Regions from separate parts of the Bacillus sp. EB V-12 genome, predicted to be linked through region 2. Evidence: riboswitches for the same ligand, from Rfam matches in the RefSeq annotation. Region 2 holds a riboswitch; each other region holds the start of a gene.
The links. Region 2 has a riboswitch for thiamine pyrophosphate ahead of thiC (phosphomethylpyrimidine synthase ThiC). Riboswitches for the same ligand answer to the same signal wherever they lie in the genome.

Region 1: linked by a shared signal. The riboswitch ahead of tenA (thiaminase II) and the one ahead of thiC (phosphomethylpyrimidine synthase ThiC) in region 2 are both predicted to bind thiamine pyrophosphate.
Region 3: linked by a shared signal. The riboswitch ahead of thiT (energy-coupled thiamine transporter ThiT) and the one ahead of thiC (phosphomethylpyrimidine synthase ThiC) in region 2 are both predicted to bind thiamine pyrophosphate.

The regions. Positions count from the first base shown of each region.
Region 1 covers NZ_JBUXJL010000002.1:2,711-8,182, forward strand. The annotation lists gene ACZDYH_RS06535 (hypothetical protein) at 35-373, opposite strand; gene ACZDYH_RS06540 (SH3 domain-containing protein) at 379-1,533, opposite strand; TPP riboswitch at 1,803-1,914, shown strand; TPP riboswitch at 1,975-2,078, shown strand; gene tenA (thiaminase II) at 2,164-2,859, shown strand; gene ACZDYH_RS06550 (ABC transporter ATP-binding protein) at 2,828-3,577, shown strand; gene ACZDYH_RS06555 (ABC transporter permease) at 3,577-4,329, shown strand; gene ACZDYH_RS06560 (ABC transporter substrate-binding protein) at 4,326-5,327, shown strand; gene tenI (thiazole tautomerase TenI) at 5,338-5,472, shown strand, end outside.
Region 2 covers NZ_JBUXJL010000007.1:6,412-20,413, reverse strand. The annotation lists gene ACZDYH_RS20475 (LTA synthase family protein) at 1-389, opposite strand, end outside; gene ACZDYH_RS20470 (YkvA family protein) at 936-1,301, shown strand; gene ACZDYH_RS20465 (metal-binding protein) at 1,352-1,843, shown strand; gene ACZDYH_RS20460 (magnetosome magnetite crystal formation protein family) at 1,915-2,232, opposite strand; gene lldP (L-lactate permease) at 2,528-4,189, shown strand; TPP riboswitch at 4,261-4,376, shown strand; gene thiC (phosphomethylpyrimidine synthase ThiC) at 4,489-6,249, shown strand; gene ACZDYH_RS20445 (arsenic transporter) at 6,351-7,709, opposite strand; gene ACZDYH_RS20440 (cytochrome d ubiquinol oxidase subunit II) at 8,101-9,126, opposite strand; gene cydA (cytochrome ubiquinol oxidase subunit I) at 9,119-10,474, opposite strand; gene ACZDYH_RS20430 (hypothetical protein) at 10,730-10,879, shown strand; gene ACZDYH_RS20425 (transcriptional regulator) at 10,971-12,056, shown strand; gene ACZDYH_RS20420 (LysR family transcriptional regulator) at 12,104-12,988, opposite strand; gene ACZDYH_RS20415 (YhgE/Pip family protein) at 13,124-14,002, shown strand, end outside.
Region 3 covers NZ_JBUXJL010000011.1:62,058-67,529, forward strand. The annotation lists gene ACZDYH_RS25145 (sensor histidine kinase) at 1-1,804, shown strand, start outside; gene thiT (energy-coupled thiamine transporter ThiT) at 2,012-2,680, opposite strand; TPP riboswitch at 2,767-2,868, opposite strand; gene ACZDYH_RS25155 (FeoA family protein) at 3,063-3,290, shown strand; gene feoB (ferrous iron transport protein B) at 3,287-5,275, shown strand; gene ACZDYH_RS25165 (FeoB-associated Cys-rich membrane protein) at 5,292-5,462, shown strand.

The DNA.
Region 1 (5,472 bases), on a different contig from region 2:
TCTTTGAAAGATTGGTACACAGTGTCTCCTCTTTCTAAGCTTCTTGTTCTTGTTTTTGTTTTTGGTTATAAGGGACATTAATATATCTAGCTACAAATAATAAAACAGCCATAAAGAATACTGGAAATACAGTAGATAAATAAAAGCCATTACTAATTATATTTGTTATGAGAGCACTCAAAAGAAATATAGCGTTATAAATATGGGCAATTTTTTGTTTTAGTTGCACTTGAAATGATTCCATCATAATTTCTAATGCAACAAAAGCAATAATAATAGATAAAAATACAATGTTTGTATTGTAAATGATTAAACAACAGATTAAACCTAAAAAGGCTGCGTATTCAATTATAAGAGGTATATTGCGTGGCATACAATTTACCTAACTAAATATGGCAGTGGATTTACTGCATTTGTTTTTTCAAAATTCCATTCTCCATTATGTAATTCAAAATGAAGATGTTGCCCGTATGAATGACCTGTGTTTCCCATATGACCTATTAATTGTCCAGTTTGTACTTGATCACCAGCTTGTACAGTGCGATCCTTCATATGAGCATAAACAGTTGTATATAATTTCCCATTGATTTGATGCGCAATGAAAACAACATTGCCATAGCTAGCTGAATAATAAGATTTCACAACTTTACCTGCAGCAGCAGCTTGGATAGAGACGTTTCCTGGAGCGGCAATATCTATACCATAGTGCATTTGTTCCCAGCGTATATCAAAGGTTGAGCTAATTCTTCCTTGAGCGGGGAATTTGAAAGCAGCTGGAATTGATGAAGGCTGATCTGTTTTAGCTTGTGGTTGATTTTGTACTACATAGTGTTTTGCTACATATCCGTATCCTGTGCCAAAACGAATTTTATACCAAGTACCTACAGTTTCTACTACTTGTACTTGTGTACCGTTTTGTAATGAACCGAGTAGAGCGCTACTTGTACTAGCGGTGCTACGTACATTTAGATTAGGTGTTGCAACAGTATATTTTGTATTATTTTGAACGGTGATTCCTTTTACTAAGGGTTGTGAACCATTAGAGATGAATGCTTTTTGTACGTAACCTGTTTGGCCATTATGTGATATTTTATACCATTCGCCTTGATCTTCTTGAACGGTAATAAACTTACCATTTGGTAATACATCTAAAATGGAAGATTCTAAATTAGGTTCAGAGCGAACGTTTAATGCATTAGCATTAACGATGTATTGATCATTAGTTTGAAGTTTGTTTTTTAGTAAAATAGCATCTTTTTGTACATAACCTACTTTATTATGAACAGATACTTTATACCAACCATTAGTTGTTTCAAGGATGTTCACTTTTGTATTAAAGCGAATTGTATCAATTGATGTGCTTTTTACGTTATCTTCTGTATGTAATGCTACTTGATCGACTTTGACATACCCAGTTTTAATATTAGATAATTGTTCAGCGTTTGCTTTTTGTACATTTGTTTCACCCATAGAAGGAAGTAAAGAAGCAATCGCTACAGTAGTTGCTGTTAAAGCAGTAGCTTTCATATTCATGGAATAGAGACCTCCTCTAGTTGTATAGTTGTAATTTTATTATAGTATAAAGATATAATATAGTGGGGGTATTCACATAAATGTAATATGAAATCAATATAAAAATAAATTTTTTGAGGATAATGATTCCTTTTTATACAATTAATTGGGGTTTTATTTTCTAAAATAGAATGTATGTATTGTATAATTTTGATATTATGTTGATAATTAAGAAAATTAAAAAAGTTGATGATGTCTTATTAGGGTGTTATACTGACAGTGATAATTTTATAGTTTGCTAGGAGAGCTGGTGTTGCCAGCTGAGAGTAGGCCGTAAGCCTTTGATCCTTTTTATTACCTGATCTAGATTATGCTAGCGTAGGGAAGCAATTCGGACACTAACAATGAGTCCCCGTTTCTTTGCGTATAGAAACGGGGCTTTTTTATTTGAAAATTTCATATTGAAACCACTAGGGGTGCTTGACTTGCTGAGAGAGGAATAATCCTTAACCCTTACAACACCTGATCTAGGTAATACTAGCGAAGGGAAGTGGAACATCGAATAAATGTATAACTTTATTTGCTGTAACCACTTCTTATATATAGAAGTGGTTTTTTATTTAGATACATATATTGAAAGGGGATAGAGAAATGAAATTTTGCGATAGATTATTAGAAACTGTGCAACCGGTTTGGGAGATGAGTCATAATCATCCGTTTGTAGTGGGTATGGGAGATGGCACGTTAGAAAAAGATAAATTCCAGTATTATATTATTCAAGATTATTTATATCTGCTGGATTATGCAAAGTTATATGCGATTGGTGTTGTAAAAGCAACGAATCCACAAGTAATGGGAAAGTTCGCTGAACAAATTGATGGAATATTAAATGGCGAAATGACAATCCATAAACAATATGCAAAAAGACTTGGAATTTCTATAGAGGAGATAGAGTCTGCGAAACCATCTGCTAAAAATTTAGCTTATACAAATTACATGATGTCTGTATCTCAAAATGGCACACTTGCGGAATTAATAGCAGCGCTTCTTCCATGTATGTGGAGCTATTGGGAAATTGGAAAGCGTTTAAATGATATTCCTAGAGCAAGAGATCATGAGTTTTTTGGTGAGTGGATTCAAGGATATAGTTCGGAAGAATACGGTAATCTTTGTATTTGGTTAATAGATTTATTAAATGAAATGGCAGTTGGAAAGTCTGAGAAAGAACTAGAAAGATTAGAGGAGATTTTCTTAAATTCCAGTCGATTTGAATATTTATTCTGGGATATGTCCTATCGTAAGGAGATGTGGGGATTTGAGGAGCAAGAACATACTACAGTTTCATAATGTTTCTTTTCATTACGATGAGAAACCAATCACCCATGAATTAAATGCTTCTATACATGAGAAAGAGTTTGTCAGTATTATCGGACCGAGTGGATGTGGGAAAAGTACTTTATTTCGCCTTATTACAGGTCTAGAAAAGGTAAGTACTGGACAGATAGAACTGACAGAAACAAAGCACCATCCTGTAGGATATATGCCGCAAAAAGATATGCTTTTGCCGTGGAGAACAATTATTGAGAATGCTGCCCTGCCGCTAGAGTGCCAAGGTGTACAGAAGAAAGAAGCAGAAGTAAAGGCAAAGGAACTGTTACATAAATTTGGTTTGCAAGGGTATGAGAAAAAATATCCGAAAGATTTATCTGGTGGTATGAGACAACGTGTATCTTTTATTCGAACTTTATTAACAGGCGGGGAGATATTGCTGTTAGATGAACCATTTAGTGCATTGGATGCTTTAACGAAGACCTCTTTGCAAGAATGGTTGTTTGAACAATGGCAAGAGTGGGAAAAAACAATTTTATTCATTACTCATGATGTTGAAGAAGCGTTATTTCTTTCAAACCGAGTTTTAGTAGTGGAACAGCAGCCGATAACGACTTTGACTGAACGGACTGTACCGCTTGATCATAACAGAACACGAAAAGATTTATATAAACCGGAAGTATTAGCGCTGAAAGATGAGCTTCTTAGTATGTTACAAAGGCAGGTACTTGTGTGATGAACCGATTGAAAGAATTAGTTCCTGCTATTACACTTTCTAGTATTTTACTAGCTGTGTGGGAAATAGGAGCAAGAATTGTAGATGAGATGTACATTTTACCGTCACCTTCTGCGATTTTAATGAAGATATGGAAACTAAAAGACATATTATTTACAGTTCATTTACCTGCAACGTTATACGTCGTTTTAATAGGTGTTGTTATCTCTATCGTATTAGGTGTAGGGCTAGCGATGTTAATGAATGCGAGTACATGGATGGAGAGAGCATTTTATCCATTATTAGTTGCTTCACAAACGATTCCGATTACTGCGCTTGCTCCGCTATTTGTTTTATGGTTTGGATATACAATTTGGAGTAAGGTTGTTGTCACAGTTTTAATTACGTTTTTCCCAATTGCGGTCAATACGTATGATGGACTGCGTAGTACGAAAAAAGAATGGGAGGAGCTCTTAGTTACATATGGAGCAACAAAAAGAGATATTTTTCTTAAATTAAAGTTGCCGTCTGCTCTTCCTTATTTTTTCTCAGCTTTAAAAATTGCAGTTCCGCTTAGTGTTATCGGAGCAGCAATTGGAGAATGGCTCGGTGCACAAGCTGGGCTTGGATATTTCAGTAAGAGAATGATGACGCAGTTAGATGGAGCTGGCGTATTTGCACCTATTGTATTGTTATCATTATTAGCTATTTTCTTCGTCGTAATTATTTCCATATTAGAAAAGAAATTCATTAGTTGGAGGAAGCATTCATGAAATTTTTAAAGCGCATCTTTGTGTTTACATTATTAATTGCAATAATTGCAGGATGTTCGAGTAATTCAGCATCAGACAAAAGTAAAAAAGAGAAAGAAATAACAGTCATGTTAGATTGGTATCCAAATGCGGTACATAGCTTTATCTATGCAGCAATTGAAAAAGGATACTTTAAAGAAGAAGGTGTAAAGGTAAATATTAAATTCCCTTCTAATCCGACTGATCCATTAACGCTGGCAGCAGCAGGGAAGGTGACAGTGGGCTTGTATTATCAGCCAGATGTTGTTATGGCGAGAGCGAATGAGCAAATTCCAGTGAAATCAATTGGGGCTGTCGTACGTTCACCATTAAATCATGTTGTATCACTGAAATCAGCGGGCATTCAATCACCGAAAGATTTAGAAGGAAAAACAGTAGGATACTCTGGAACACCATTAAGTGAGATGTATTTAAAAACGATGGTAAAAGAAGCTGGTGGTAATCCTGATACAGTGAAAGTAGTAGATGTTGGCTTTGATTTAGTACCAGCATTAATTACGAAGAAAGTAGATGCGGTAACAGGGGCATACATTAACCATGAAGTACCTGTTATGCGTCATGAAGGCCATGAACCAGCGTACTTTAATCCAGCTGATTACGGAGTACCAAACTATCATGAGCTTGTGTTTGTAACAGGTGATAAAACGTTGAAAAAAGATAAAGAGGCGTTGCAAGCTTTCTTACGTGGTACGAAAAAAGGCTATGATTTCATGAAGAAAAACCCAGATGAAGCATTGAATATTTTATTAAATCATCAAGAAAAAGAAAACTTCCCACTTGTGCCAGAAGTTGAAAAGGAAAGTATGAAAATTTTATTAGAGAAGATGGAAACGAAAGATGAGCCATTCTTATCAGATTCAAAAGAATCTTGGGAGAAACAAAATAAGTGGCTGAAGGACAAAGGAATGACGAAAGAAACCGTCCCAGCCGATGAATTATTCGAAAATATTTTAAAGTAGGCGAATGAATATGAAAAATGAGCTCCACGTAATCTCAAATGGCCATATGCCATTCGAAGAGTTAGTGAATGTAGCGATGCAAATTGAGAGTGAGATTGATTATTTGCATATTCGTGAGCGTGAGAAGAGTACGAAGGAATTATAT
Region 2 (14,002 bases):
GCAAATGCAAGGATAATTTTGTAGTTAAATAATTCTTTCACACTAGAACCTAAACTTCCGAAGTTAGATGTTTGTCCTAGCACCGGTAATGTAACGAAGTCATTGTAGAATCCGTAGAACATTACGTTACCAACAAGAACGATTGTTAAGACAAAATTAATTCCAAGTGCTATATAGTTACGTTTTTTCCCTTTTGCAAATAATGCAAGACCAACAAGCAGTAATGATGCTGCTAATGGGCTAAGGAATAAAATGAATTCTTGCATGAAAGATTCAAGTTTTAAGTCAAAGCTTGTGCGTGTAATAAGGTAAGTTTTCAGCCATAAGGCTAAAGCTACGAATACAGTGAAACGCACATTTTGAAATTGTGATTTCAAGGTTTCTTTCATTCATTTCCACCCTTTCTCTATCAGGCTTGGTCGATTTTGGAGCGAAAAATGCTAAAATAAAAAATACATAGTTTTCTTGGCCATAATTAAAGGTTCTATATTCACCCATATACGACTATAACTATGCATACCCTTTTGGTTTCTTTTGTTGCTCATAAGCATAACGTCATTTCTGTATTATACAACAAAATTCATTTCTGAGAAACACTATAACATTTTACATTTTTTGTATAAGATTTGTCACTACCAGAGAAAACTTTAACATTCGTTTATATGTCCGTCAACTAGAAAATATAACAAAGGTAGAGCAGAATGTTAAGTGGAAGTGAAAATTTTCTTTGTTGAGAAATAAGAAACGAAGATGGGTAAGGGTTATCTAGAAATCTATTATATGAAGGAAATCGTGTGAAAATTAACGAACACTTGTTCTTTTTTAGTTTGTTTGTTACAATGAAAGTTCATTGATAGGTTTTGTGTAATTTCCATGAACTTTTACTGATAACATATTGTAGCTTATTTCTTTTTAAAAATAGGGAGGCTTTTTACATGAAACAAAAATTTTCAGTTGAAGCGTTTTGGAAGAAAGTAAAACATGTTGCAAAGCAAGCAGGGCAGTCGGTCATTTATGCAAGTTTATTACTGTTTTACGTTTTGCAAAGACCCGATGTTCCAAAACGAGTGAAAATTATTGTAATTGGAGCACTTGCTTATTTTATTGCACCGATTGATGCGATTCCAGATTTCATTGCTGGAATTGGCTATACGGATGATTTAGGGGCGTTAACGGCCGCACTAATACAGGTGTCGTTATACGTCAATGAAGATGTGAAAGATAAGGCACGAGTGAAGTTGGCAGAATGGTTTGGTTCGGATATAGACACAACATTTATCGATCAGAAATTAGGTCAATAGGTGAAATCTGTCATGAGGTGACAGGACGAACGTAAGCGAGGAAGTGCATTATGCCATCAGGAAGAACGCATACGAAAATAAACTTAATATCCCTTCCGGTTGTTTTGTTTTTGCTCTTTTCGTATGGATTAACAAATTTTGATTTTTTATTAACTTTTGCAATTGGTTTTTTAGTAGGTACTTCATTTTTAACACCAGATTTAGATACGTACAGTAATGCTTATAACAAATGGGGTTTCTTACGTATATTTTGGTATCCTTATAAGAAAGTAATGCCACATCGATCTTTCTTTACGCATACGATTATACTTGGTGATGTGATTCGTATTGCGTACATGTTAATTGTCTTTTCTCCATTTTTATTACTATTAAATGTAATCGCATTGGATGGTAATTTAATAGAAATTGCGCAGAAACATGAGGTTGAAATTGTAACATTCTTAATGGGAATTGTTGTGGCAAGTACGCTCCACATTATAGCGGATAAAGTGAATACACGCCGAAAGAAAATGATGAGAAAAAAGAAGAAACGCAGAAGATAAAGTGAACGAATTAGGAAAAGGGCCCCTTACAATTTGCAAGGGGCCCTTTTTAAACAAACATTTGTTTAAAATTAAGCTTTCAGCACTTTAATTCCTTTTACAATGTTCCAGATGAAGTAGTATAAGCTGATGATTCCGCAAATAGCTAAGACAATCATTGATCCAATTCCAAGTGTTACATCTGGTTGATCAGATCCAAGACCCATAATTCCTAAAATAGTTACGCCAATGAATGTAGCGATACTTGGAATGATGTGTGTCCATAGAGCACGTTTTGCATGTGGTTTTGTTTCAGCGTCTCCTACAATCCAAACGATAATAGGGAATAAGATAGGGGCAAATAGTACACTAAAGTATGATAACGCAGCTAATATTTTATTTCCGTTCATATATATCACCTCATAAATAATTTCTGTTGTTATACTATTATTATGCAATAATTTTGGCAAACTTCCTATCGATGAACATTACAAGAACGTGACGATTTTGTAAGATTTTCTGTTAAATAATAAAATTTTCAAAAAAATCTTTTTTAATAGAAATTGTTATGGTACAGTATAAATGAAAGTTGTTGAAAACGTTTTCTTAAACGTTTTTTTATTTTAGACTTAAAGGTATGATGACCTGATAGTCTATTGATGGGGTTATTCTATTCAAAAGGGGATTCTTTAGGGGGAGAGAACAATGAACACATGGACACAAGTTTATGATCCATTCGGAAACATTTGGATTTCGGCAGCGGTCGCACTTATTCCGATTATCTTTTTTTTCTTAGCTTTAGCAGTTTTCCGCATGAAAGGGTATGTGGCAGGATTTATTACAGTTGTACTTACAGTTTTAGTAGCGTTATTCGCTTATAAAATGCCGTTCACGATGGCAATGGCAGCGACCGGATATGGTTTCTTATACGGATTATGGCCAATTGCTTGGATTATCATTATGTCGGTATTTTTATATAAAATTTCTGTGAAAACAGGTCAATTCGATGTGATTCGTGCATCGGTATTATCGATTACGAACGATCATCGTCTACTCGTTATTTTAATTGGATTTTCATTTGGAGCATTTTTAGAAGGAGCGGCAGGATTTGGGGCACCAGTAGCGATTACAGCAGCACTTCTTGCGGGGCTTGGGTTAAATCCTTTATACGCAGCAGGTCTTTGTTTGATTGCAAATACTGCACCAGTGGCGTTCGGAGCGATGGGAATTCCGATTACAGTTGCTGGACAAGTAACAGGTATTGATCCACATAAAATTGGACAAATGGCTGGGCATCAATTACCGTTCCTATCATTATTTGTGCCATTCTTTATCGTATTTTTAATGGATGGATTTAAGGGGATACGACAAACGTGGCCTGCGTTATTTGTAGCGGGTAGTTCATTTGCGATTACGCAGTTCATTACAGCGACATTTTTAGGACCAGAACTTCCGGATATTACATCGGCACTTGTAAGTTTAATTAGTTTAGCGCTGTTCTTAAAAGTTTGGCAGCCGAAAGAAATATATCAATCTGGGCAAGCAAATAGTGAAGTAGCAGCAACAACGACAGCGGCATCGATGCCGAAATTAACGTTTGGAAAAGTAGTGAAGGCATGGTCCCCATTTATCGTATTAACGGTTATGGTAGTCATTTGGAGCCAAAGTTTCTTTAAGGCATTATTCACTCCAGGAGGGGCTTTAGAAAGTCTTGTATTTAAGTTTGAAATTCCAGGTCTGCATAATCTAGTAATGAAAGCAGAGCCAATTGTAAATAAACCAACGCCTTACGAGGCAATTTTGAAGTTTGATGTATTATCGGCAACCGGAACAGCGATTTTAATTGCGTGTATCATTTCCATGTTTATTTTGAAAATGAATGTAAAAGATGCAGTAGTGACATTTAAAGAAACGTTAAGCGAATTAAAAATGCCAATTCTATCTATCGGATTCGTACTAGGGTTTGCATTTATCGCAAACTATTCTGGTCTATCTTCCACGTTAGCGTTAGCATTAGCCGGAACTGGCGGCCTATTCCCGTTCTTCTCACCATTCTTAGGCTGGATTGGCGTATTCCTAACAGGGTCTGATACGTCTGCGAATGCACTGTTCTCAAATTTACAAGCCATTACAGCGCAGCAAGTCGGCGTATCTGAAGTGCTTCTCGTTGCAGCAAATACAACAGGCGGTGTAACAGGTAAAATGATTTCCCCGCAGTCGATTGCGATCGCTTGTGCAGCGGTTGGTCTTGCTGGAAAAGAATCGGATTTGTTCCGTTTTACAGTGAAGCATAGCTTATTCTTCGTAATTATTGTTGGTATTATGACGTATGTGCAGGCGTATTATTTAACGTGGATGATTCCATAAAGAGAAAAAGAAATAAACTTTGAATTTTTCAGATTATGGTGTATGATGGGAAAGTATTGAAAATTAAATCAGTGATAAACTAGGGGTGCCTAACGTATGCGTAGGCTGAGAGAGAAGCGCGTGATCTTCTTAACCCTTTGGACCTGATCTGGCTCGTACCAGCGTAGGGAAGTTAACGGCTTTACATAATGATGTCTTTATGAGCCAGGTCCTTATTTTTTTATGGACCTGGCTCTTTTTATTTTGGCATGCGCTGGCCATATCTCGTCCTTGTCACGAACAGGGGGGCAATAAAATTTATGAAACAATCTGTTTCAGCTGAGCAAATTGAATTGAAATCGAGTTTACCAGGGAGTAAGAAAGTATATGTGGATGGACCACGAGAAGGCATGAAAGTACCGATGCGTGAGATTGAACAAAGCGAAACAAATGGCGTTCCAAATCCGCCAATTCGTGTGTATGATACGAGCGGCCCTTATACGGATCCTGAGTATAAAGTGGAGTTAGAAAAGGGGATTCCAACGCCGCGCCATTCTTGGATTATGGGGCGTGGTGATGTAGAAGCATACGAAGGGCGTGAAGTGAAACCAGAGGATGACGGTGTGAAAGTGGCTTCGAAACATACACCTGTTTTCCCGCAAATGGATCGCCAGCCACTTAGAGCAAAGCAAGGTGCAAACGTTACGCAAATGCACTATGCACGTAATGGCATTATTACTTCTGAGATGGAATATGTTGCGATTCGTGAAGGGGTAGAGCCGGAGTTTGTTCGTAAGGAAATCGCAGAAGGCCGCGCTATTTTACCAGCGAATATTAATCATCCAGAAGCTGAACCGATGATCATCGGGCGTAACTTCCATGTGAAGGTAAACGCGAATATCGGAAACTCAGCTGTATCTTCTTCGATTGCAGAAGAAGTAGAGAAGATGACGTGGGCTACTCGCTGGGGTGCAGATACGATTATGGATTTATCTACAGGTAAAAATATTCATACGACGCGTGAGTGGATTATTCGTAACGCGCCTGTACCAGTTGGAACTGTACCGATTTATCAAGCGCTGGAAAAAGTAAACGGAATTGCAGAAGATTTAACGTGGGAAGTATATCGTGATACGTTAATTGAGCAGGCGGAGCAAGGCGTTGATTACTTTACAATTCACGCTGGTGTATTGCTTCGTTACATTCCAATCACGGCAAAGCGTACGACAGGTATCGTTTCGCGCGGTGGTTCGATTATGGCGCAGTGGTGTCTATTCCATCATAAAGAAAACTTCCTATATACTCACTTTGAAGAGATTTGTGAAATTATGAAGCAGTACGATGTTTCGTTCTCTCTTGGAGATGGATTACGTCCAGGGTCTATTGCAGATGCAAATGACGAAGCACAGTTTTCTGAGCTTGAAACACTTGGCGAATTAACCAAAATTGCTTGGAAACATGATGTGCAAGTTATGATTGAAGGACCTGGACACGTACCGATGCACTTAATTAAAGAGAATATGGAGAAAGAGCTTGATATTTGTCAGGGCGCGCCGTTTTACACACTTGGGCCGCTAACGACAGATATTGCACCAGGTTATGACCATATTACATCTGCAATTGGAGCTGCTATGATTGGCTGGTTTGGAACAGCGATGCTTTGTTATGTAACGCCGAAAGAACATTTAGGTTTGCCAAACAAAGATGATGTACGCACGGGTGTTATTACGTATAAAATTGCAGCGCATGCGGCTGATCTTGCGAAAGGACATAAAACGGCTCATCAGCGTGATGATGCACTTTCAAAAGCACGCTTCGAATTCCGTTGGCGCGATCAATTTAATTTATCTTTAGATCCTGAACGTGCGATGGAATATCATGATGAAACGTTGCCTGCAGAAGGGGCAAAGACAGCTCACTTCTGTTCAATGTGTGGACCGAAGTTTTGTAGTATGAGAATTTCGCATGATATTCGTGAGTATGCAAAAGAAAATGATTTAGAAACGACAGAAGCAATTGAAAAAGGAATGAAAGAGAAAGCAGAAGAATTTAAAGAAGCTGGTAGTCATTTATATCAATAATATGTTACACCTCTTTACTTGATTGATCACACTGTAGTACCTAACTTTATTATAGAAGAAGCCCCATTTGCTAAGACGGTAGCAAATGGGGCTTCTGTTGTTTATAAGGCAAAGAAGAGATGTACCCAGTAGAATAAGAGGAATAGTGTGACGACTGTTGTGAGCGGGATAACGATAAGGGATACACTTAAATAGTCTTTCCATTTTACTTTAATTTTGTTTTGTTTCAGAATATACATCCAAATGAGTGAAGCTAGTGTACCAATTGGTAGTAATAGTGAACCGATGTCACTACCAATGATGTTTGCAAGATAGATTGTTTTTAATGTGACTGGATCTAGTCCCATTTCTGTTAATGTGATTGTACCAATCATAAGGGCAGGATGGTTATTGAAGACGTTAGAGAGGATGGATACAAGTCCGCCCATTGCAAAGCTAGCATAGAGTAGATGCTGATTCACAATTGGCTCGAGCCATTGTACAAGTGCAGCTGTTAATCCTGCGTTGTGGAGTCCGTAAATAATGACGTACATAGAGAAGGCGAAAATTAAAATGTGCCACGGTGTCTTTTTCAAAATGTCGACAGGATTTGTTCGTAAGTAGTACCATCTCCAAATGAGAAGAACGAGTGAACCAAGTACTGCAACGATTTCAATTGGGATGGATAAGAAGGATGCAACGAATAGAAGACAGCGCATCAGGAAGACGAAACCTAATACTTTTAACATGAATCTTGTCCGTTTTTGTTTCGTATCAACAGAATTATTTCCTTTTAGTGGATGGAAGTTTTTCGTGAAGAAAATTTCTTCAATATCATATGAAGAAACAGGTAATTTTTTCGGAAGTTTTTTCTTCAAAACTGTATACATGAGCCATGACATAAATAATAAGCCTAATGTTGCAGGTACAAACATCATAGCAGTATGCATATAAAGAGTCATATTAACGATATTTAATGCAATTAAGTTTACGATATTACTTACACCAATTGGTGCACTAGATGCGGTAGCGATTAAAGCTCCGCTTAATAAATAAGGAATTTGTTGATGTGGTTTTAATTGAAGGTTTTTTAGAAGAAGAATTAAAATGGGAGTTGTAATTAAAATACTACCGTCGTTATTAAATAAAAGAGTCATAAGAAAACATAATAATTGAATATACCAGTATAGACGGCGTCCAGAACCTTTCGCTAGATTTGCCAGTTTCGCTGCGGACCAATGGAAGAAGCCGAAGCTTTCTAATATAACTGCCATGACGATGGTCGCTAATATTGTTATGGAAGCACCGCCAATTTTACTTATAATATCCATGACGTCTGGTTTTGATACAAGTCCAGTAATTATGATGATACCAGCTCCGATTGCTGCTGGCCACGCCTCATTCAAACCTCGAGGCCGCCAAAAGATAACGATCATCGTTAAGAAGAATACAATAATAGTAATCCATATTTCAATGCTCATATTTTGCCTACCTTTCTATTTTCCCTTGAACAGATGTAGCTTGTCTCAAGTTTATATTGGTAGTATATTCAGCAAAAAATAAGAAGAACTAGACGTATAACGAGATGAAGCGAATATGTGTTTTTCAAGCTAAAGGACAAGTGTCACTCGTAGTGAAATAACTATTGTGATAGGAGTCTATAAATTGATTGGGCAGTAAGGTAGTAAATGAGATTTATATGGGCAATTATGGAGATATATTGGCGCAACTTAAAATATATCAGCGATTATTGAAATATATCGGCGCAACTTAAAATATATCAGCGATTTTTAAAATATATCGACTTATCGACAAAACATGACAAAAGGAGTCTATTCCAAAATGCCTTTTGGGACAGACTCCAAGACTATATTATTTTTCCTTCAAAAAAGTACGATCCTTCAAGAATAAATTCCAGAAGAAAATAAATCCTGGTAATAAAATTGCAATCCCAATTGCGTATAGAATGAGCAGTGCATAGAACGTTTCTGTCGTTGTAAAGCTTGTAAATACAGTTACGTCAGGATAAATAATATACGGTAAATGGGCGACGCCGTAAGCGTAGCTTGCAAATGCATATTGAGCGACGACAGCTAAAACGGCAATGCGAGGGTATCCTAGTGTATTGTATTTTTTGTTTGTCCACCAAAGGGACGAGTATCCGATAACGAATAAAACAATAGAAACTGTAAACCACGGGAATTGCTTTATTAATCCTTGCATAAGCCAATGTGTTTCTGGATCCATTACAACGAGAGCGATGATCGCTGTAACGAGCGTTGCAGGACCAAGAATGATAGCATTTCTTCTATAAATTCTATACGTATCTTCTGAACTTTGTTCTCTCGCAAAATCAGCGAGAAAGAGAGAGGAGAGAAACAGTTCAGACGTTAGTCCGAAGAGCATATAACAATAGATAACCGGGCTAGAAAGAAGTTTTCCATACAAGAGTACTTCTTTTCCTTCAGACATTGTAATATAGGCCCCCTCTGTAACGGGTAAAACGGTAATTAATAGTGCTGGAATTAAGAGACCAGTAATACCTGAAATAACCCGAAGAAGGTACTGATATTTTGGCAAGGAGTAAGCAAATACCATAAACGTACTACGTACTGCAACGAGCACTAAAATTAACATAACTGGTACGAACATTACTGTCGCAAGAGTAAAGGCCGCTTTCGGAAAGAAGCCGAGAAATGCGACAACGACGAAGACGAGAAACGTATTTGTTACCTCCCAAGTTGGTGATAAGTACCGATTCGCAAGTTTAGCAGCGAGCGTCGGATGTTTTGCGTATACCATGCCCCAAAAACCAGCTCCAAAATCGATGGACCCTAGTATACTGTATACGAAAATAAGGGCCCATAAGATGATGATTGCAATACTTTCCTCATGCATGAGAATCGCCTCCTTGGTGTTGTAAATCATTCTTTAATGGATGTCTTCTAAAGAATGTCCGTAGAACAATGACTGTTAAAATAGCGAGTCCAATATATAAAATGATGAACAAAACAAATAAAGGACCGACGAAATCGGCGCGTGTAGATGCATCGACGGTACGTTGCATACCATAAATTGTCCATGGTTGACGACCGCTACAACTGAAAATCCATCCGAATTCAATACCGAGCATCATAATTGGTCCGCATGCGGCAGCCCCCCAAAGTAGCCACTTCGGTAGTTCTGTTCCCTTTTTTCGGTAAACGAAGTACCAATATAAGAGCGCAATTGCTGCAACTGCAAAGGTAAACGCAGCGGTGCCGACCATTAAGTTGAATAGTGTATGTGTATAAAATGGTGGCCATGTTTCTTGGGGAAATTCCTTTAGACCTTTTACGACAGTGCTAGGGTCTAATCCCACTAATAAGCTAAGCATGTTGGGAATTTCAAGTGCATAGTTTAGTTCAAGTGTATTGGGATCCACAACTCCGCCAATGGATAGCGGTGCGTGTGATGTCGTTTCAAATAAAGCTTCAGCAGATGCAAGTTTTTCAGGTGAGTGTTTATGTAAGGCGATCGCTGATTCATGTCCTGAAAGCCACATCGTAGCGCCTGTAATAAATGTAACGACAAGCCCTAATAGTAGCCCTTTTTTATGATAAGCAATTTCACGTGTACTTAAATTTTTCTTCAATAATTTAAATCCAGCGATAGAAGCAATGACAGCCGCACCAGTTGCATAAGCCGTAATAACAACATGGAATGCACTTGTGCCAAAACTTGGATTAAAGAATGCTTTCCACGGATCAACGTTAAAAACAGATCCATCTGGATTCATTGAAAAGCCTGCTGGTGTATTCATCCATGTATTTGCTGATGTAATGAGCACGGCGGATGCCGTGGCACCAAGCATGACGAAAAATAGCGAGATTAATCTCATAAATGGAGGAAGTTTATCAGCTGCATATACGTAAATCGACATGAATAAAGCCTCCAAAAAGAAGGCGAAAATCTCAATTTGGAAGGGAACAGAAATAACTTGCCCAACAATTTTGGCGAAACCAGGCCAAAGAAGTGAGATTTGCACACCAACAATTGTTCCAGTTGGAATTGCTACACCGAGAAGAATAGCAAACGCCTTTGTCCATCTTTTCGCCATAATGGCATAGTCGGAGTCTTTCTTCCAGTGATAGAGTATTTCGCTTATAAAAATCATCAATGAAAGACCGACACCAAGTGTTGCAAAGATAATGTGGAATGCTAATGAAGAACCAAAAAATGCTCTTGCTAATGTTACCGTATCCATATGTAAACTCCTCTTCTTTTTTGCCATTATTTTCTGATTGAATTGGAAGATTTATTCAAAAAAACTACCAAAAATATATATGTATTTAAAAAGTGAATATGATAATATAATGTTGTAATATTTTGAATAGAAAGAAATAAATAGTTGGTCATGTTTTGTTTGTTTTTTGCTCAGGAATCTTTTATAATCTTTTATGCGAACATAAGTTCTGTTTTTCGGAATCAAGAAGTTTATGTGAAATGGAGAGGGTGTTTTATGTATCCTGAAGTCATTAAAAAGATGGCATTTTCAAAAGAGCATAGAGATTTATTATTGAAGCTATATAATAAAGAAATTACACGTCGTGAATATGATCGACTTGTACAATCGCTATATAAACCTTCTAAAGAGGTTTGCGGGGGATAGAAATGCGGGAGACAATCTAATAGATTGTCTTTTTTAAATTTATGTATGTTCTGATAAAATTAAGGTTAGCCTTACTAGGGAGGTGAAAAGATTGCGGAAACGTTTATATATAGGGATTGGAGTTATCTTCTTAATCGCTTTAGGTGGAATTGTATTTTGGTCAGCTTTACAAGGAAACCGTACAGAAAATTTTATTTTAAGACATATGGTGAATGACAATGGAACACTTGCCACGTATCGTTTAGTAGATACTAAGGCAGGTACGGGTGAAGCTAAGGGACGCGAAGCTTTATCAGAATCGGCGGGATTATGGTTACAGTATACACTTGATAAAGATAATCAGGCGTTATTTGATGAGCAAGTAAAGGTTATTCAAGATAATTTCATATATAAGAATCATATCGTTTTATGGAAACTCTCTGAAAAGGGAGAGAGGCAGTCAGCTACAAATGCACTTATAGATGATCTTCGTATTATAGAACAATTATATCGTGCTTATGAAATGTATAAGGAAGAGCGTTATAAAAACCTTGCCGATCAATTAAGTGATGCTGTACTTCGTTATAATAAAAAAGATAATTATTATGTTGATTATTATGATGCAGATGCAGGGAAACAAAATAATTTTGTAACAACATCATACATAAATCCGCGTGCATTCTCCTATATGAAGAAGTACGGCAAAGTTTCTGCTCAGCAATATCAGGAAGTCGTTCAATTTTTAGCAGATTATCCAAGGCATGGCTGGGCATTCCCAAAAGAGTATAAAGAAGATGGTACATTTACGTACGATAAAGAAGTGAATCTTATTGACCAATCATACGTTGCATATCATCGAAGTTTAGGTGGTCTTTCATCAGCTGCTTATTTGGAATTTATAAAAAAGAAGTTCCAGGAGGATGGAAAGCTATACGGTCGTTACAATTTAGAAACGGGAAAACAAACTGTGAATTATGAATCGCCGGCCGCGTATGGACTAACGATTTTGTACGTACTACAAACAGGTGATACAAAGTTTGCGAAGGAATTGTATGATCATATGGCCACATTCCGAAATGACAACGTATTTAGTAGATATTACGGTGGATATGTAACAGGTGAAAATAATAATACGCATATTTTTGATAACGTACTACCACTTTTAGCTGAAATGGAATTAAAGAAGAGTGAACAATAAAAGGTGCCACCATATGAGGGTGGCACCTTTTATTTGTTCATATAATTTTACGTCCTAATATTAGAGAAGTAGTCAATCACGAATTCACGGAATTGCTGAGCTGTTTTTGATAAGTAGCGTTTTTTTGACCAACTTAATCCGATGGTTCGCTGACAAGTGGGTTCAATAATACGCAACTTGCTCGATGCTAAAGTAGAGTTTTTTAATAAAGTTAAACTTGGAACAAAAGCGATGCCGAGACCTTGCTTAATGAGGTCGCTAATCACGGTCGGTTCATCGACTTCAAAAGCAATATGTGGAGTGAAACCAGCTTCTTTACAAAATTCATCCGTTAAGTGTCGAAATCCATAACCAGTGTTCATACTAATGAACGGTTCGTCCTTTACTTCATGGAGGTGGATATTTTCTCGGCCTGATAAACGATGGCCTGAAGGGACGACTAAGAAAATTTCTTCTGTAATAAGTGGTTCCCAAACAATTTCTTCTCCTTCAATTGGCACAGAGGAGATACAAAAGTCAATTTCTATATTATCTAGTTGTCGTTTCATAGAAGGAGTGGATGCCAGAAATTGTTGGAACCGAACGTTAGGATGTTCTAGTAAAAAAGAGCCAAGTAGTTCTGGTAATATTCTCGGAATAGAAACGGCTAGTGTAATAGAGCTTTGTTGTAATTCGGCTAAATCTTTAATTTCTCGTTCCCCTTCGCTTAATTCATGAAAAATACGCTCTACTCGTTTTAAAAATACTTTTCCGAAAGAATTTAAAGTAATCTGTCGACCTTGGCGATCAAATAAAGGAACGCCTAAATCCTTTTCGAGTCTAGCTATTGTTTTGCTGAGTGAAGGTTGTGCGATATGCAATTCTTCAGCTGCCTTTGTCATATGTTCTAGTCGTGCGACTGTCTGAAAGTATTTTAACTGGAGCAGTTCCATTTCGAGTCTCCTTTCTATAGACCAAAAGGAATGAATTAATAATTAAAGATGTATTATACAGTATGGAAAGTGACGTGTATAGTAAATCTGTTAAACCATTCTAATGGTGTTAAATTCGGAGAAGGAGTATGTTTCATGAAGGGAATTCAACTTGTATTTAAAGATTGGAAAGCGATGTGGCACCATAAACATGGACGTATCGCTTTAATTTTTTTATTAATCGTTCCGTTAATTTATTCAGGATTCTTTTTAGCTGGATATTGGGATCCGTACGGAAAATTAGATAAATTACCTGTTGCGGTTGTGAATTTAGATAAAGGTGCTGCGATGGATGAGAAAACAATTCATGCAGGAGACGATTTTGTAAAAAATTTAAAGGAGAATAAAGAACTGGCTTTTCATTTCGTATCAGAAAAAAATGCTGATGAAGGGCTAAAAGAAGATAAGTACTATATGGTTGTTACGATTCCAGCTGATTTCTCTAAAAAGGTAAGTACACTTATGGATGAGAAACCAGAACCAGCACAATTGCAGTACAAAGTAAATCCGGGTAAAAACTTTGTAGCAGCGCAAATTGGAACGACAGCTGTTGAAAATATGAAAACAAAAATTTCAAATAGTATTACGAAATCTTATACAGAAGGTGTGTTTTCAAAGTTTCAAGACTTAGCACAAGGGTTGAGTGATGCAAGTAATGGTGCTGGGAAGTTACATGAAGGAACGACAGATGCAAGAAATGGGGCAGATCAGCTTGCAGATGGTATTCATCGTTTAAGTGACGGGACATCAAAAGTGAAAGAGGGAAGTGAAAAACTTGCTTCTAGCAAATCAGCCTTAACTGACGGAGCGAATGAGCTAAGTCAAGGAGCAACTTCACTTCATAGCGGTATGGAGTTATTAGCACAAGGTGAAAAAACGTTACAATCAGGGGTTAGTGAATTAAGTGCTGGTACAAATGAATGGGTGAATGGAAATGAAAAACTTGCTGAAGGGCAAGCGAAAGCGGACAATGCG
Region 3 (5,472 bases), on a different contig from region 2:
TATGTTGATTTTAGCGACGATATTTATTGGACAAACGATATTTTTTAAACAATATTATGCGAATCGAAAAGTGGAAGATATTAAAGTAAATTTAAATTCCTTTGAGAAGAATTATTTAAATTATGCAGGAAATGCAGAAGAAATTCAAAAACTAGAGCAAGACTTTTTAAGAGAAAATAATACGTGGATTACGACATTAGATAAGAACGGGAATTTAAAACATGCAGATGATTTTTATTTTGAAGTAACGATAGATCGTAGGCAACAAAAGAGCTTTGGACAACAAATATTCAAAATTCCTTTAGGCAATCTCGTCAATATAGAAGAGATTGAGAATAAATCATCAGATCAGTTTCTAGGCCAAGGAATTTATTTTTCTGGAGTGAAAAAAGGAGATAGTTTTATTCCATTCTCTTTCTCGTTATCTAAGCAGAATTTAAGTGGATCTAATAAACCGTTAGAAAAAGCATTTAAGGAGAAAATGAGTAAATTAGATGAGGAGAAAAAGAAAGCAGCTGAGGAACAAGTAAGTAAGGAAAAGAAGCCGGCTGTTCAGGAGCAAGCTGCCCAAGAACCAGATGCTTATATAGGTGGGTTTGTTACAAAAGTACAGTTTCCAGATGTAAAAGGCCTCGTAAATCCAATTTATAAAAATACTTTGTTTTTGGATAGTATAAAAGAATTTCAAACGGATGTATTACTAAAAGAGAGTAATCAAATAGAGTATTCAACAAAGACAATGGACTATGAAAAGAATGATATAAAATATAAATTATTAATGAAACCAATAAAAGAAAAAGATGGATCAGTAACATATATTTATGCGATGGCTTCTTTACAGCCTGTAGATGAAGCTGTACAAATGGTGCAAGATTATTACATCTATATCATTGCATTTGTAGTCGTTCTTATTTTTTTAGCTTCGTTTTATTATTCAAAACAAATTGCAAAACCATTACTAAAAATAAATGATACGACGAAGAAAATAGCACAATTAGATTTTACAGAAAAAATACCGATTACTTCAAAAGATGAAATTGGAGATTTATCGAAAAATATTAATGTTCTATCAAATAAACTCCATTCGCATATTGGGCAGTTAGAAGAAGATATTGAAAAGGAAAGAAAGTTAGAAAAGACGCGAAAAGAATTCATTTCTGGTGTTTCACATGAATTAAAAACACCGCTAAGTATTATGAAAAGCTGTATTTCTATTTTAAAAGACGGGGTAGCTGAACATAAAAAAGAGTATTATTTTCAGGCAATGGAGAGAGAAGTAGACAAAATGGATACGTTAATTTTGGATATGCTTGAGTTAGCTAAATTTGAATCTGGTACATATAAAATGAAAAAGGATTCGTTTTATATTGATACAGTAATTGAAGACATATGTGAACATCTATCTGTGGAAATAGAGAAAAAAGAGCTTCGTGTTCATAAAAATATATGTTCATTTGAAGTGATTGCAAATCAAGGCCGGATTGAACAAGTCATCGTGAATTTCATTACGAATGCCATACGTTATACACCAAATAAAGAAGATATTATTATTTCTACAATAGATGAGAAGGATCGTATAAAAGTGTGCATTGAAAATAAAGGTACTCACATTGAAGAAGAACAATTAGATAAAATTTGGGATCGTTTTTATCGAGTGGATACAGCTCGTCAGCGTTCACAAGGTGGGACGGGACTTGGGCTTGCCATTTCAAAGAATATTTTAGAACTACATGATACTGAATATGGGGCAGGAAATACAGAAGATGGTGTGTTATTTTATTTCTATTTACCGAAAAAAGCGTAGACAATATGATCTATGCTTTTTTAATTTATTTTCATATTATCTTTACCTAATCTTTATTTTTAATCAGTATAATTTGTTTAGAATATGAGGTTATGTAAGGAGTCGATGAACCGTGCATAGCAATTGGCTAAGTATAATGGTATTTATTTTCTTTTGCGCATTTATTGTATTTTTAATTGATATTACGATATGAAAAAAGAGCGCTCATTAAGCGCCCTTTTTTTGTGTATTCATTTGATAAGCACTGATGCTTTTGAATAATCGTGGTGAAGTGATAAATAAAAATATAAGTAAAACGGTACATAAAATAAAAGAACCAAGCATTGTACTTCCATTTACGATTAATGAATATAACACAGCTGATTGACCTTTCGGCGCATATTGTCCCCAGAAAATAATGCCGGCAATAAAGTGGCAGAAATAGCGAGCAAAGCTACCGATAAATGTAGCAAGGATAATATAAGCAAGGACTTTCTTACCCTGATTTTGTTTTGATGAAGGTTTGTCTTTACGGTTACCTAAATTTGATTGTTCTAAGCTATTTTCATTGGATGTTAAAAGTGCTTTTTGAATTGGACGATAGAATAAGCCAGCAAATCCGATAAAAGCAAAGGCAATGAAGTACTCAATGAATGCTTGAACAGGTGTTAAAATATAAGCATCTCCCACGACAATTTGTAATAGTCCCCAAACTAAACCGCCTAAGAAAGCTGATTTAAAGCCCCAGCGGTAAGCAATAATAAAAATAGGAATCATAGCGAATGAGATAGAACCGCCTGTTGGAAGTTTAAGTGATAATGGTAAAATATCGATAATCATGGCGAAGGCTGCAAGAATAGCAGATTCGATCATCGCTTGTAAATTGGTGTTACGCATGTTGTCTCCCCCTAAATCCAAGTTGTACAAAAAAGAATAGATATCATAGGAGGATACGAAATACGTAAATAAAAATGAGGTATGTATTTCGGACGTTTGCACAATCCCTGCGTTAGCATTAACTAACAGGTTCGAAGGGTCGGAACGAAGTGTTCCCTCTCAGCGGCATGGCTCCCCCAGTGATAACGAGATTCTTTATTTGCTATTGTTTATTGTAAGCGAAATGGATGAGAATGGCAAACAAATGCTGTATGACAATAATTGAAATAGAATTGTAGCGAAATGTTAATAAATATGAAGCAAAAGGGTATAGTACAAGAGAAATTGGGTGTGGTATAATTTTTTTGAAAATAATTATCATTCTCTTCTGAGGGGGAAGGTTATGAGCTTAGTAGATATTAAAATTGGAGAGAAAGTGTTAGTAAAAAGTATTCAGTCTTTAGATCAGCTATTAAAGCGTAGACTAGCTGCTTTCGGTCTTGCGGAAGGAAGCGAACTTCGCTTGAAACAGAAAGCGATGTTCAAAGGTCCTTGTACATTGGAGTGTCGTGGACAGTTAATTAGTATTCGTCATTGTGACGCGAAAATGATAAAGGTGGAATTAGCGTGAATAAGGTAGCTTTGCTAGGGAATCCGAATACAGGGAAGACATCATTATTTAATGCACTTACTGGTTCTTATGAATACGTAGGAAACTGGAGCGGTGTAACAGTAGAAAAAAAGGTTGGTAAATTAAAAGATAGACAAGGAACATTAATTGATTTACCAGGTGTTTATGATTTAAATCCAGTTTCACGTGATGAAGGTGTTGTAACAAACTTTCTATTAACAGAAGAATTTAATCATATGTTAAATATCGTAGATTCCTCGCAGTTTGAAAGAAATATGCATTTAACGTTGCAGTTACTTGAATTTGGTAAGCCAGTCTCAATTGGTTTAAACATGGTTGATGTGGCGAAGCAAAGAGGAATTGTCATTGATGTAAAACGATTATCAGAGCTATTAGGTGTAACAGTCGTTCCTGTTGTTGCAAGAAGTGGAAAAGGCTGTGAAGAACTGCTTACGACTCTTAAAGAAAATGACAAAAAAGAGAAAAAGCCATTCCTTATTTCATATGGTGTACAAATGGATGAAGGAATTGGAGAAGTAATTGCTCTTTTAGAGACAGCGAATTACGAGCATCCGAGATGGTTAGGACTTCAATTTTTAAGCAATAACGAAGTAGTAGAAAAAGAAATGAAAGCATTACCAATTTATAAGGAACTCATAGCCATTCGATCTCGCTTAGAAGGAAGACTTGATTGTACGTTAGAAGAGCACATTTACAAAACTCGTGAAGCGTATATTGAAAAGTTAAAAACAAATGTTATGAAGCATGAGAAAGAAGGAAAAATTCCTTTTTCAGAAAAAATTGATAGATTAATTACACATAAAATTTTAGGACTTCCAATCTTTTTAGCAGTTATGTTTTTTATTTTTCAGGTTACGTTTACGTGGATTGGTACACCTTTATCGGATATGTTAGATGAGTTTTTTGGTGGCCAGCTTACGGATTGGGTGACGGCTGGACTTACAAGTATTGGAGCTTCTGATTTTATTCAAGCACTAGTTACAGAAGGTATTATTGCCGGTGTTGGTGCTGTATTAGTGTTCGTACCACAAATCTTTGCACTATTCTTTTTTATTTCATTATTAGAAGACTCAGGGTATATGGCGCGAATTGCAGTTGTTATGGATAGAATTATGGAGTTTTTCGGCTTAAACGGAAAAGCTTTTATTCCGATGATTATCGGTTTTGGATGTAACGTTCCAGGTATCATGGCTGCGAGAACGATTGAACAGGAAAAAGAACGTTTACTTACCATTTTAGTAACACCATTTATGTCTTGTTCAGCACGATTACCTGTATATGCATTATTTGCGGGCGTATTTTTCCCGCATAGTCAGGCGACTGTTGTATTTTCTTTATATGTTGCAGGGATTGTTCTTGCGTTATTAGTTACAAAAATTATGTCTCTTACAATTTTGAAAGCGGAAAAGTCTATTTTCGTAATTGAATTACCGCCTTACCGTGTGCCACAAGCAAAAACATTATGGCTAAGCACGTGGGAGAAAGGAAAGGGATTTGTTCGTAAAGCTGGTACATTCATCTTTGGTGGTTCGGTTGTTATTTGGTTATTAAACTATGCAGGTCCATCAGGATTCGGCGTTGATATGGGAGATAGCTACTTAGCGATGATTGGTGGATTTATCGCACCATTATTTGCACCACTCGGCTTCGGAACGTGGCAAGCTGCAGCATCCCTTTTAACAGGATTTTTAGCGAAGGAAGTTGTCGTTTCTACAATGGCAATTATTTATGCAGTTAAAGAAGATGTGCTTGGAAATGTAATGGGAGCACATTATACAGCATTATCAGCTTATGCATTTATGTTCTTTATTTTATTATATGTTCCGTGTTTAGCGACGGTAGCTGTTATTAAACGTGAAACAGGATCAGCGAAGTGGACGATTTTCTCAGTCGTTTATCCACTCGTAGTTGCTTATGTATTAACGCTCATTATATACCAAGTTGGATCCTTACTCGGATTCTAGAAGGAGATGTATTGTGATGATGGTCAATATTATAATTGGAGCTATCATTTTTGGTTATGCAGCATATACGTTAGTTAATTTTGTAAAGAGAAGTAAAAAAGGAAAATGCGCGGCATGTTCTTTAAATAAGTCATGTCAGTCGCAAACTTGTAGCCCGGATATGGAGCAAATTGCTCATAATAAATAGAAAAAAGCTT